Regions from separate parts of the Variovorax sp. RA8 genome, predicted to be linked through region 1. Evidence: riboswitches for the same ligand, from Rfam matches in the RefSeq annotation. Region 1 holds a riboswitch; the other holds the start of a gene.
What was found. Region 1 has a riboswitch for glycine ahead of gcvT (glycine cleavage system aminomethyltransferase GcvT). Riboswitches for the same ligand answer to the same signal wherever they lie in the genome.
Positions count from the first base shown of each region.

Region 2: it holds a riboswitch for glycine, as region 1 does, so the genes downstream of both, E5P3_RS03390 (D-amino acid dehydrogenase) here and gcvT (glycine cleavage system aminomethyltransferase GcvT) in region 1, are expected to answer to the same signal.

Region 1 covers NZ_LR594662.1:3,150,299-3,156,142, forward strand. Annotated here, with positions in the region: gene gcvP (aminomethyl-transferring glycine dehydrogenase) at 1-202, opposite strand, end outside; gene gcvH (glycine cleavage system protein GcvH) at 251-622, opposite strand; gene gcvT (glycine cleavage system aminomethyltransferase GcvT) at 679-1,851, opposite strand; glycine riboswitch at 1,888-1,996, opposite strand; glycine riboswitch at 2,009-2,111, opposite strand; gene E5P3_RS14800 (hypothetical protein) at 2,131-3,018, opposite strand; gene E5P3_RS14805 (TRAP transporter large permease) at 3,293-4,570, opposite strand; gene E5P3_RS14810 (TRAP transporter small permease) at 4,665-5,159, opposite strand; gene E5P3_RS14815 (TRAP transporter substrate-binding protein) at 5,248-5,844, opposite strand, start outside.
Region 2 covers NZ_LR594662.1:709,338-715,181, reverse strand. Annotated here, with positions in the region: gene E5P3_RS03410 (MFS transporter) at 1-1,086, opposite strand, end outside; gene E5P3_RS03405 (hypothetical protein) at 1,110-1,955, opposite strand; gene E5P3_RS03400 (helix-turn-helix domain-containing protein) at 2,080-2,814, shown strand; glycine riboswitch at 2,954-3,061, shown strand; gene E5P3_RS03395 (FAD-dependent oxidoreductase) at 3,142-4,386, shown strand; glycine riboswitch at 4,427-4,531, shown strand; glycine riboswitch at 4,536-4,643, shown strand; gene E5P3_RS03390 (D-amino acid dehydrogenase) at 4,737-5,844, shown strand, end outside.

The sequences.
Region 1 (5,844 bases):
GCGCGGGCAGGCGCATCGGATGGCTGCGGCGGATGGCCGGCGGCACGATGCCGTCGATCAGCTCGGCGCGCGTCTTCGAGCCGACGGCAGCGAGCATGCGCGCCTCGTCCTCGGCCTCGATGCCGATGTGGCGGGCGATGAATTCGCCGGCGTTCTCAAGATCGGCGAGGGTGGGCAGGGAAGGCAAGGAGGACTTCTGCATGGCGGTGAACAGGGATGGCAGGGATCAGGAAACCTTGGGTGTCCGCTTTCAGGCCTCGTCGGCGAACTTGTCGTAGGCGGTCTTGTCGAGCAGGGCGTCGATCTGCGCGGGCTCGGTGATCTTCATCTTGAAAAACCAGCCCTCGCCCTCGGGCGCGCTGTTGGCCAGGGAGGGATCGGCGCGCAGCGCCTCGTTGACCTCGGTGATCTCGCCCGCGACGGGCATGAACACGTCGGCCGCGGCCTTGACCGACTCGACCACGCCCGCAACCTCGCCCTGGGCATAGCCCTGGCCGACCTGCGGCAGGTCGACGAAGACCACGTCGCCCAGCGCGTCCTGCGCGTGCAGCGTGATGCCGACGGTGGCGGTGTCGCCCTCGGCGTTCACCCACTCGTGGTCCTTGGTGTACTTGATGGTCATTGGAATGGCTCCTTGGGGAAGGGAAGGGAGGAAGAGAAAAGAGAGAAGCTGCGGCGCTAGCCACGGTAGTAGCGCGCCGGCACGAAAGGAAGCGTGCTGACCTCCATCGGCACCGGCTTGCCGCGCACGATGGCCTGCAGGCGGGTGCCGGGCTGGGCGTAGGCGAGGGCGACATAGCCCATCGCGACGGGCCGGTCGACCGTGGGGCCCAGCAGGCCGCTGGTCACCTGGCCGATCGGCAGGCCCTCGAAGGACTCGAGCAGCGTGCCGTCGCGCACCGGCACGCGCTCCAGCGCCACCAGGCCGACGCGCTTGCGCTTGAGCGTCTCGTGGTCGACATGGCCGGCAGCGCCGGTGTCGGCCGTGAGTTGCGCCAGCACCCGGGCCGCGCCCGGAAAGCCGCCCTCGCGCGCGCCGCCGCTGCGCCGCACCTTCTGGATCGCCCAGTTCAGCGAGGCCTCGACGGGGGTGGTGGTGGTGTCGATGTCGTTGCCGTAGAGGCACAGGCCGGCTTCCAGCCGCAGCGAGTTGCGTGCCCCCAGGCCGATGGGCTGCACCTCCGGCTGCGCCAGCAGCAGCCGGGCCAGTGCCTCCGCGTCGCGGGCGGCGACCGAGATCTCGAACCCGTCCTCGCCGGTGTAGCCGCTGCGGGTGGCGAAGGCCGCGATGCCGTCGATCTGCACCGCGCCGCCGGTCATGAAGACGAAGCGCTCGATGCCGGGTGACAAGCGCGTCAGCACTGCCGCGGCCTGCGGCCCCTGCAGCGCGAGCAGGGCGTGATCGGGCAGGGGCTGCACCTGGCAGCGCTGGCCGATCTTCGCCTGGATGTGCGCGATGTCGTCGGCCTTGCAGGCGCCGTTGACGACCACGAAGATCGAATCGTGGCCCTCGTTGAAGAACATCAGGTCGTCGAGGATGCCGCCCTCGTCGTTCAGCAGCAGGCCGTAGCGTTGCTTGCCCGGCGCCAGGCCGATCACGTCGACCGGCATCAGGGTCTCGAGGGCGGCAGCGGCGTCGGGCCCGACCAGGCGCAGCTGGCCCATGTGCGAGATGTCGAAGAGTCCCGCGGCCGTGCGCGTGTGCTTGTGCTCGGCCATCAGGCCGGCGGGATACTGCACGGGCATCGAATAGCCGGCGAAGGGCACCATGCGGGCGCCGAGCGCCACATGCAGGTCGTACAGCGGGGTCTTTTGCAGATCGTCGGAAGCGGAGGCCAAGGCACTCTCCATCAGGGGCAGTCCGGATCCATGGCGTTCAAGCCATGGGCCACCCCTGCTGTCCGCTTTACCTGAGAGATTCGCCCCACGATCGAGGTTTGCTCCTTCGGTGGGCGGCTTCACTCAAGCAAAGCCGCCTCTCTCCAGCAAGGAAACGCCCGGAAACACGGGCGCCTCGTCAGTCCTTTTGCCTGAGCGTTCGGGCCTTTCGTTCGATGGGCCCTGCGCCTTCGGCGGCCCCGCGATGCGAAGCTCTCTCCTGACTCGGAAGAGTGTAAAACGAAACAGGCCCTACGACCGTTCCAGCCGCAGCCGGCGCAGCAGGAATTTCTCCCACAGCTTGTCCGAGAGGAACTGCAGGGAGCGCCGGATGTGCTCCCGTGCATTGCGGGCGTCGTAGGGCGAGCGGATGTCGGCGCCCAGTTGCCGGGCGCGCAGGCTCAGCATGTGCTCCGACAGGCAGCAGCGCGCCTTCATGCGCAGGTCCTCGAAGTTGTCGGGCCCGAGCGGGTTGGCCTTGTGCCATTCGTGGTCCCACTTGAAGCGGCGCTTCTTCTGCACGCCCTGGCCGTCGTCGCTGATGAGCCAGGCGGACACGAAATCGACATAGGCCTCGCCCACATGGTCGCGGAATACGCCCCGGCCCGGTTCGAAGCGCTCGTTGACCAGCGAATCCAGCAGCGCGTTGCCGGGCGACAGGGTGCCGAGCCGATGGCGCAGCGTGTCGTTCATCGCGAAGCAGTAGGTCGATACCCATTCGAGCAGCGGCCCCATGGGGGTCATGGTCGAGCGCGGGAAGTCGTTGATCTCGCCGAACAGCCACGGGCCCGGATGCAGCGCCAGCTTGCGGATCTCGCCGCCGAAGCGTTCCAGCCGGCGCTCGCTCCAGGCGTGGTTGAGGGCGACCGTGTCGTTCGAGAACAGCCAGACGTCGGGCTGCTCGCCGCGAGCGAGCAGGGTTTCGATGCCGCTGTCCCAGCCGGAGAACTCCCGGTTGCTGTTGTCGCCGGGGACCACCAGGCCCTGCTCGGAGGCCATGCCGGTCGCGCTTTCGGCTGGCCTGGCACGGGCGTTGTCGACGATCACACTCGAGAAGCGGTCGCCGTCCTGGGCCAGGCGGGTTCGCAATTTTTCCAGCACCTGGAGCGAACGGTCGCGGTGCTGATCGCCAAACTCCAAGTGAACGAAACCGTAGCTTGTCATGCGTGCAGGGGAGAGAAGGAAAACGGTCGCGGCCGCGCAAGATGTTACCGCTTCAATGCGGCAAACGGCGGCGCTGGCCGCGAGAAGCGGCTGCAACCCTTCAGAGCCTATTCAAGAAGAAGGGGTGTCGTTTGTCAGCGAAGACGCCGTGTCGCGATCCACGCTGTAACCCCATGTTGTTCTCGGTGCAGGGCCTGCTCCGCCGGCAGCAGGCGCAGGATGCGATCGCGGATCGAGGACACCCGCGCGGCTACTTCGCATAAACGAGATCGCGCAGCCCCAGCGAAATGCCCGGCACGTAGGTGATGACCATCAGGCAGGCCAGGATCACCAGCACGAAGGGCACCAGGTGCCCGACGATGCGGTCCAGCGAGATGCGCGCCACCGTGCAGGCCGCGAACAGGTTGACGCCGAAGGGCGGCGTGATCATGCCCAGCGCCAGGTTGACCACCATCACCAGCCCGAAGTGCACCGGGTCGATGCCGAAGTGCATGGCGACAGGAGCAAGGATCGGCGCCAGCACGATGATGGCCGCGCTGGTTTCGATGAACATGCCGATGATGAAGAGCGCCGCGTTGACGCCGAGCAGGAACATGGCCGGCGACTGCAGCACGGCCTCGAGCCAATGGCCGATGGCCTCCGGCACGCCGGCGCGCGTGATCAGGAAGGCGAACAGCCCTGCGTTGGCGATGATGAACATGATCACCGACGACGAGATCACCGACTTGCGCAGCACCGCATAGAGTTGCGGCAGCTTGATCTCGCGGTAGATCAGCATGCCGACGACGAGCGCGTAGAGCACGGCCACGGCCGAGGCCTCGGTGGGCGTGAAGATGCCGCCGTAGATGCCGCCGAGGATGATCACCGGCATCAGCAACGCCCAGCCCGCTCGCCAGGTGGCCACGCCCACGCCCAGGCGGCCGTCGCCGTCGTTCTTGCCGAGGCCCTTGAGCTTGCAGTAGAGATAGACGAACGCCATCAGCGCCAGGCTGATCAGGATGCCGGGGCCGAAGCCGGCGATGAACAGCTCGCCGATCGACACCTCTGCGCTCACGCCATAGAGGATCAGCGGGATAGAGGGTGGGATGATGACCCCGAGCTCGGCGCTCGTGGCCTGCAGCGCCGCCGCGTAGCTGGTGGGGTAGCCGTGCTTGATCAGCGCCGGGATCAGGATGGCGCCGATGGCGAAGGTCGTGGCCACCGACGAGCCCGACACCGCCGCGAAGATCATGCAGGTCAGCACGCAGGTCATGGGCAGGCCGCCCTGCACGCCGCCCACCAGGCTCTTGGCGAATTCCACCAGGCGGCGCGAGATGCCGCCGGTCTCCATCAGGTTGCCCGCGAGGATGAAGAAGGGGATGGCCGCGAGCGGAAACTTGTTGATCGCGTTGAACATCTCCTTGACGGAGATCAGCATGTTCGCATTCGAGGCCTGGATGCCGACGATGGAGGCCAGGCCAATCGAGACGGCGACGGAAATGGTGAGTGCGAAGCACACCACCATCGTGGCGACCATCACCGGGGTCATAGGGCACCCACGCTTGTCATTGTCACTTCGGCGGTCATCGAGGCACCTTCGCCTTCAGCTACGGTGCTATTCGCCTTCGGAGCGGCCGTGCGGCTCATTGCGCGGTCTCCAGTTCCTGCCGCTGCGGATCGAGCAGGTTGCCCACGATCCCGATCACGCTGAACAGGCCGCCGACCGGCATCGCCACATAGGCCCAGAACATCGAAATCGATTCGAGGCCCGCCATGGACTGCACGCCGCCGCGCTTTGCGTAGTCCCAGCCCCACCAGATGATGACGCAGATCAGCGTCAGCGCCGCGAGGCACACCAGCCAGTCGAGCACGCGCCGCATCTTCGGCGGGCTCCAGCGGTACAGCACGTCGACGCTGACCATTGCGCCCTGGCGGAAGGCGGTGGGGATGCCCATGAAGACCATCCAGATCAGGCTCACCCGGATCAGGATCTCCGACCATTCGGCCGGCTGCTCGAGCACGAAGCGGGTGACGATCTGGAACACGCCGAGCGCCGAGGCGATCACCAGCATGAGGCAGGCGACGGCCATGGACAGCGAACTGGTCCATTGGTCGAATCGGAGGAAGGCGGATTTCATGAGCGAGGCATGCGAAAGGTCGTAAAAAAAGAGCGCCCGCGAGCCAGTGCTGCGCGGGCGCGCGCCGCGGTTCATCGCGGCAGGAAGCTCACTTGAAGTTGCGGATCCTGTCGATGTTGGCCTTGCCGAACTGCTTCTCGAACTCGGCGTTGACCGGCGCCAGCGTGCTGACGAACTTCGCCTTGTCCACGTCCTCGATCACGGTCATGCCCTGGGCACGCAGTTCCTTCACGCCGTTGGCGTCGTCCTGGTCGACGCGGTCGCGATTTGCCTTCACCGCCACCTTGGCGGCTTCGAGGAAGGCGGTCTTGTCGGCCGCGCTGAGCTTGTCGAAGGCCGCCTTGTTCATCACGAAGATGCAGGGCGAGTAGACATGGCCGGTCAGCGAAAGGTGCTTCTGCACCTGCGAGAACTTCGCCGACATGATCACCGACAGCGGGTTCTCCTGGCCATCGACGGTGCCCTGCTGCAGCGCCGTGAACACTTCGGGGAAGGCCATCGGCGTGGTGATGATGCCCAGGCCCTTGTACGCGGCGATGTGCACCGGGTTCTCCATGGTGCGCATCTTCAGGCCCTTGAGGTCTTCCGGTGCCTTGACGTCGCGCTTGCTGTTGGTCATGTGGCGGAAGCCGTTCTCGGCCCATGCCAGGGCCTTGAAGCCCTTGGCGTCGAACTTGGTCAGCAG
Region 2 (5,844 bases), 2.4 Mb from region 1:
CGAGAGCAAGCCCAGGTCGGCCATCACCCGCCAGTGCGGGACCTGGGCCACGAAGCCTTGCAAGCCCATCTCGGTCGCGGGCGACAGGCTGCGCGAGGCGAAGTAGAGGTCGATGGCGAACACGCTCATGCCGATCGCGCCCAGCGGCACCAGGCCGATCTCCACCTGGCGGCGGCTCAGCGTCTCGCACAGCAGCGAGCCGATGCCGATGCCGACCGAGAACACCACCAGCAGCAGCGAGGCGACCTGCTCGTTGCCATGCAGCACCTCCTTGGCGAAGCTCGGGAACTGGCTCAGGAAGACGGCGCCGAAGAACCACATCCACGAGATTCCCAGCAGCGAGCGGAACACCACCAGGTTGCCGTGCGCAAGCCGCAGGTTGCGCCAGGTCTCGCCCACCGGGTTCCAATTGATCGCCAGGCCCGGGTCGGTTGCCGGCGCAGGCGGAATGGCCTGCGCCACGCCGCGCCCCACCAGCGCCAGCAGCAGGCAGGCCACCGCCACGGTGGTATGCCCGATGCCCGGCAACGCGACCAGCACGCCGCCGGCCACCTGGCCCAGCAGGATGGCGACGAAGGTGCCCATCTCGACCATGCCGTTGCCGCCGGTCAGCTCGCGCGCATCGAGCACCTGCGGCAGGTAGGCGAACTTGACGGGGCCGAAGAGCGTCGAGTGAAGCCCCATCAGGAACACGCAGCCCAGCAGCAACACCGCATCGGCACGCATGAATCCCCACGCGGCCAGCACCATGATCGCGATCTCGAGGTTCTTGACGAAGCGGATCATCTTCGTCTTGTCGTACTTGTCGGTGAGCTGCCCCGCCGTCGCCGAGAACAGCAGGAAGGGCAGGATGAACAGCGCGCCGATCACCAGCCCCGCCATGGCCGGCGGCATCCAGCCGAGCTGCAACTGGTAGGTCACCATCACGGTGAAAGCGAACTTGAACAGGTTGTCGTTCGCGGCCCCAGCGAACTGGGTCCAGAAGAAGGGCGCGAAGCGTCGCTGGCCAAGCAGGGAGAATTGGTTGGCGTGGGAGTTCGGCGCGGGCGCGCCGACGAGCGGGGAGGTATCGGTGGATATCGTCATTCGAAATCTCCCTGGCGGGCTCCTCAGGCCGTCAATGCGGCCGCGCCCGGATTGTGCCGCAGCGTCTCGCGCCCCATGGCCTGCAGTGCATGCAGTACCGGCAGCGCCGCCAGGGCCGCCGTCACGTGCTTGAGGCTGTGGCCGGCCAGCAGATGGTGCGTCGCCTCGTAAACGGCATGGTCCGCGAGCTCGAAGAGCTTGGCGAGGGCATAGAAAAAGATCACCCATCCCAGCCGCAGGCCGATGGCACCCTGCGCGGGCCTGACCAGCGCCAGCGCGAGCACCAACAGCATCCCGCCGAACTGGACCAGGGCCCAGGGCAGCACGTTGTCCGTGGCCTGGCAGACCGCGACCGCCAGCAGGCCGGCAGCAAGCACGAACCAGGCGGCGGGCCAGCCGGCGCGCGCGCTGACCCGCTCGCAGACGGCGCAACCGATCAACCCGGCGAAAGCCACGGTCATCCCGGCACGGTCGGCCGCCAAACGCAGGGCGTCGGGTTGCAGATGGTAGAAGGCCGAGCCCGCAGCCGTGATGACCAGGCCGGCGAAGAACATCCAGGCGCAGTCGAGCAGGTTGACCGGCGGCTGGGTCACCGCGTGGTGCAGCGGCACCGCGTCCTGTACGTGCTCGTGCGTCCTGTCGTGCCAGTGCAGCCAGCGCAGGCCCCAGACGCCTAGCGCCGCGAAGGGCAGGTTGCTCAGCACGTCCATGGCGTGCGGCAACCCGGCCCAGCCGCGTTCGTCGGCAAAGGGCCCGTCGCCGATCCCTGGCGCGCCCAGCGCGGGGCCGAACATGCCGGTCAGCAGGAGCAAGGTGAAAAAGAGCAGGAGAGCACGTTCGCGGCGGGAGAGAAGAGACAAGAGGGACATGGCGGCTCCGGGGGTGGAATGTCGGTGCGGCGGAATGTAGGTTGCCAGCGCCTATGGCAGCATCGAGAATCGATACGGAGTACTTTTTCACGCCCTTCGGTATCGAAACGCTATACCCGGACCCATGAGCACCACCGTCGATCTCATCCAGGCTCTCAAGAACGAGCTCAAGACAGCGCGCATGACCTATGCGGATCTCGCCAAATCGCTGGACATGGCCGAATCGAGCGTCAAGCGCATGCTGGCCAAGGGCGACATGCCGTTGACCCGGGTCGACGCGATCTGCCGCGCCCTGAAGATCGACTTCGCGGAACTGGCGCGGCGCGTTGCCGACGCGCAGCCGCTGCTCAAGGAGCTGACGCTGGAGCAGGAGAAGGCCGTGGTCAAGGACAAGAAGCTGCTGCTCATGGCCATCTGCGTGCTGAGCCAGTGGACGCTGGAGCAGATCGTCGCCGCCTACCGCCTCAGCGACGCCGAATGCATCGGCTACCTGGCGCAGCTGGACCGCATCGGCATCATCGAGCTCAGGCCGCTCAACCGCTACCGGCTCAAGCTGGCCAAGACCTTCCGCTGGCGCCCGCACGGGCCGGTGATGGACTTCTTCCGCGAGAACGTGGTGCTGGACTATTACCGCGGGGGTTTCGACGGGCCGGCCGAGGGCCTGCTGCTGGTACACGGATCGATCAGCAAGTCCCTGGCGCCGGCCTTCCTCGATCGCCTGCAGCGCGTGGCGCAGGATTTCGCACAGCAGCACCAGACCGACCAGAAGCTCTCCCCCAAGGAACGCGAGGGCTACACGCTGCTGCTGGGCATGCGCAACTGGGAATTCGAGCTGTTCACCCGCCTGCGCCGTTCGTGACAACCGTCCAAGAAACCGGTTTCAAGCTAGAATCCCCGCTTGCAGCAGGTAAGCGGATGCCCGCCATCCCACCGTCGGCGAAAACTCCCATGAACGCCCAAGCGGTAGACCCACGCGGTTCGATCACTGCTGCCTTCGTCAATCGCCGACTGGAGAGTCATCACCCCGCGTGATGCGCCGAAGGAGCAAATCCGTTGCGACAGCGCAGCGGGTGAATCTCTCAGGCACCAAGGACAGGGGGAGCGGCAAAACTGGAACCCGGGTCCAGGCGCCTCCCAAACCGGGTGCCGCGGCTCGCCGTTCATGCCATCCCATAAGGATTCGGACATGCGCGTGCTCGTACTCGGCGCCGGCCTGCTCGGCGTCACATCGGCCTATTACCTGCAGCAGCTGGGCCACGAAGTGACCGTGATCGACCGGCATGCGACGCCCGGGGCCAAGGCCCGCGGCCTCGCCGCCGCCGGCCTCTCGCCGGATGCCGCCCGGCTTCTCCAGCAGTCGTCCCTCGCCTGGCCCACGCAGGCCGGCTGGAAGGCGCTTCGACGCCAGCTGCGCGGTCGCGTGGGCCGATGGCTCGACCACGCGTTCGGCCCCTCGCCCCGCTTCAATCCCCTCGAGCACCTGGTGCGGCTGGGTGCCTACAGCCGCGCCAGCGCGCGCGCCCTGCGCGATGAGGTCGGCGTGTCCGGCGGCGCGCGCAATGCGGGCGTGCTGAGCTTCTACACGGATGCCAACGCCTTCGAGGGCCGCCTGGCGCGCCAGCCCCGCTGGGACGCGCTGGGCTGCGAGGAGCGGCTGCTCTCGGCAGAGGACGCGCTCGCGCTCGAACCCGCGCTGAGCGGCGCGCGCGAGGCGCTGGCGGGCGCGGCCCATGCGCTCGACGACCCGTCGCGCGATCCGGCCCAGTTTGCCGCGGGCCTCATCTTCCTGTGCCGCGCGGCGGGCGTGCGCTTCCTGACGCGGCACCAGGTGCTCTCGCTGCACGAGGGCGCCGGCCGCATCGACCATGTGAAGGCGCTGGACGCCCATGGCCGCCCCGTCAGGCTGCAGGCCCAGGCTTATGTCCTGGCGCTGGGCGCCTCCAGCGTGACGCATGCCGAGCAGTTGGGGATCGCGATGCCGCTGCGCTTCATGCGCGAACACATCCTCACCCTGCCGATCAAGGATCCGGCGCGCGCTCCGCGCATGGCGCTGCGCGATTGGCAGGGCCGGCTGCGCATTCGCCGCGTCGAGACACCGGCCGGCGACTGCCTGCGGGTGTCTACGACCGTGCACGCCAAGGCCGGCGCCGGGAGCGAGTCCGACCCGGAGTGCTTCGAAGCGATGCTGCTCCGGGTCGAGAAGATGCTGCCGGGCGCCGTGGACGCCGGCCAGGCCGGCTTCGAGACGGCCCTGCACGCGGTGAGCAGGAGCGGCCTGCCGACCATCGGCAAGACCCGACTGCGCAATCTCTTCCTCAACTCCGCGCCGGGCGCGCGCGGCTGGATCAACGCCTGCGGCGCCGGCAAGTCCATCGCGCGCATCGTGAGCGGCCTGCGACCGGAACTGGAGTTCGCCTTCCGCCGCTTGTAGCAGGCTGCGCTTGGTAGGGCGCAAAGGGCCACCTACAATCCGCAGCACTGCAGGAGAGCGGGTCGACGTCAAGACGGCCCCACCGAAGGCGCAAACTCCCATAAACGCTCAGGTCGGCTCGCAACGATGAGCCTGTACTGCACCAACTGTCAGAGCCGTCTGGAGAGCCATCGCGCCACGCGCGATGCACCGAAGGAGCAAATCCGCTGCGGGCGCAGCGGATGAATCTCTCAGGTACCGAGGACAGGGGGAGCGGCAACTCGGACGCGTGCGCCGGTTGCTTTCTCTTTCTTCACAAGCTGCCGTTGCCTTCCCCACGTCCGAGCGCTGCAACCTGAAAGGTTCCTGCAATGCGCGTGATCGTTCTCGGCGCCGGCCTGCTCGGCGTCACCTCGGCCTACTACCTCCGCCAACTCGGCCACGAAGTGACCGTGATCGACCGGCAGGCCACGCCAGCCGCCGAAACCAGCTTCGCCAACGGCGGCCAGATCTCGGTCAGCCATGCCGAGCCCTGGGCCAATCCTGGTGCACCGCTCAAACTGCTGCAATGGCTGGGCAAGGAAGATGCGCCGCTGCTCTTCCGCCTGCGCGCCGACCTGCGCCAGTGGCTCTGGGGCCTGGCCTTCCTGCGCGAGTGCACGCCTGCGCGCACCCAGCGCAACATCGAGCAGATCGTGCGCCTGGGGACCTACAGTCGCGAGCTGCTGCAGCAGCTGCGCCGCGACAAGGGACTGCAATACGACCAGCGCACCCAGGGCATCCTGCACTTCTACACGACGCAGAAAGAATTCGACGCCGCCCTGAAGCCGGCCGAGCAGATGCGGGCCCTGGGTTGCGAGCGCCGCGTGGTTTCGGCCGACGAAGCAGTCCGCATCGAGCCGGCTCTGGCCCACATCCGGCCGCGGCTGGCCGGCGCCACCTACACGGCCGAGGACGAGTCCGGCGATGCCAACCGCTTCGCGCGGGAACTGGTCGCGCTGGCCGTGGCCGACGGCGTGCAGTTCCTCATGAGCCACACCGTCACCGCGCTGCGCGAAGCGGGCGGGCGCATCGACCATGTCGAAGCCACCGATAGCGAGGGCCGATTCCAGCGCATCCGCGGCGATGCCGTGGTGCTGGCGATGGGCTCGCTGTCCCCGCTCCATGCCGCGCCGCTCGGCATCCGGTTGCCGATCTACCCGGCCAAGGGCTACTCGGTCACGCTGCCGGTGAAGGACGCCTCGAAGGCGCACCAGGTCTCGCTGACCGACGACGAATACAAGCTCGTCTTCTCGCGCTACACCTCGGAAAGCGGCGACCGGCTGCGCATTGCAGGCACGGCCGAACTCAACGGCTACGACCGCGACCTCAACCGCGTGCGCTGCGAAGCCATCGTGCGGCGCGTGGAAGAACTCTTCCCCGGCGCTGGCGACACCACACGGGCGCAGTTCTGGACCGGCCTGCGCCCCGCCACGCCGA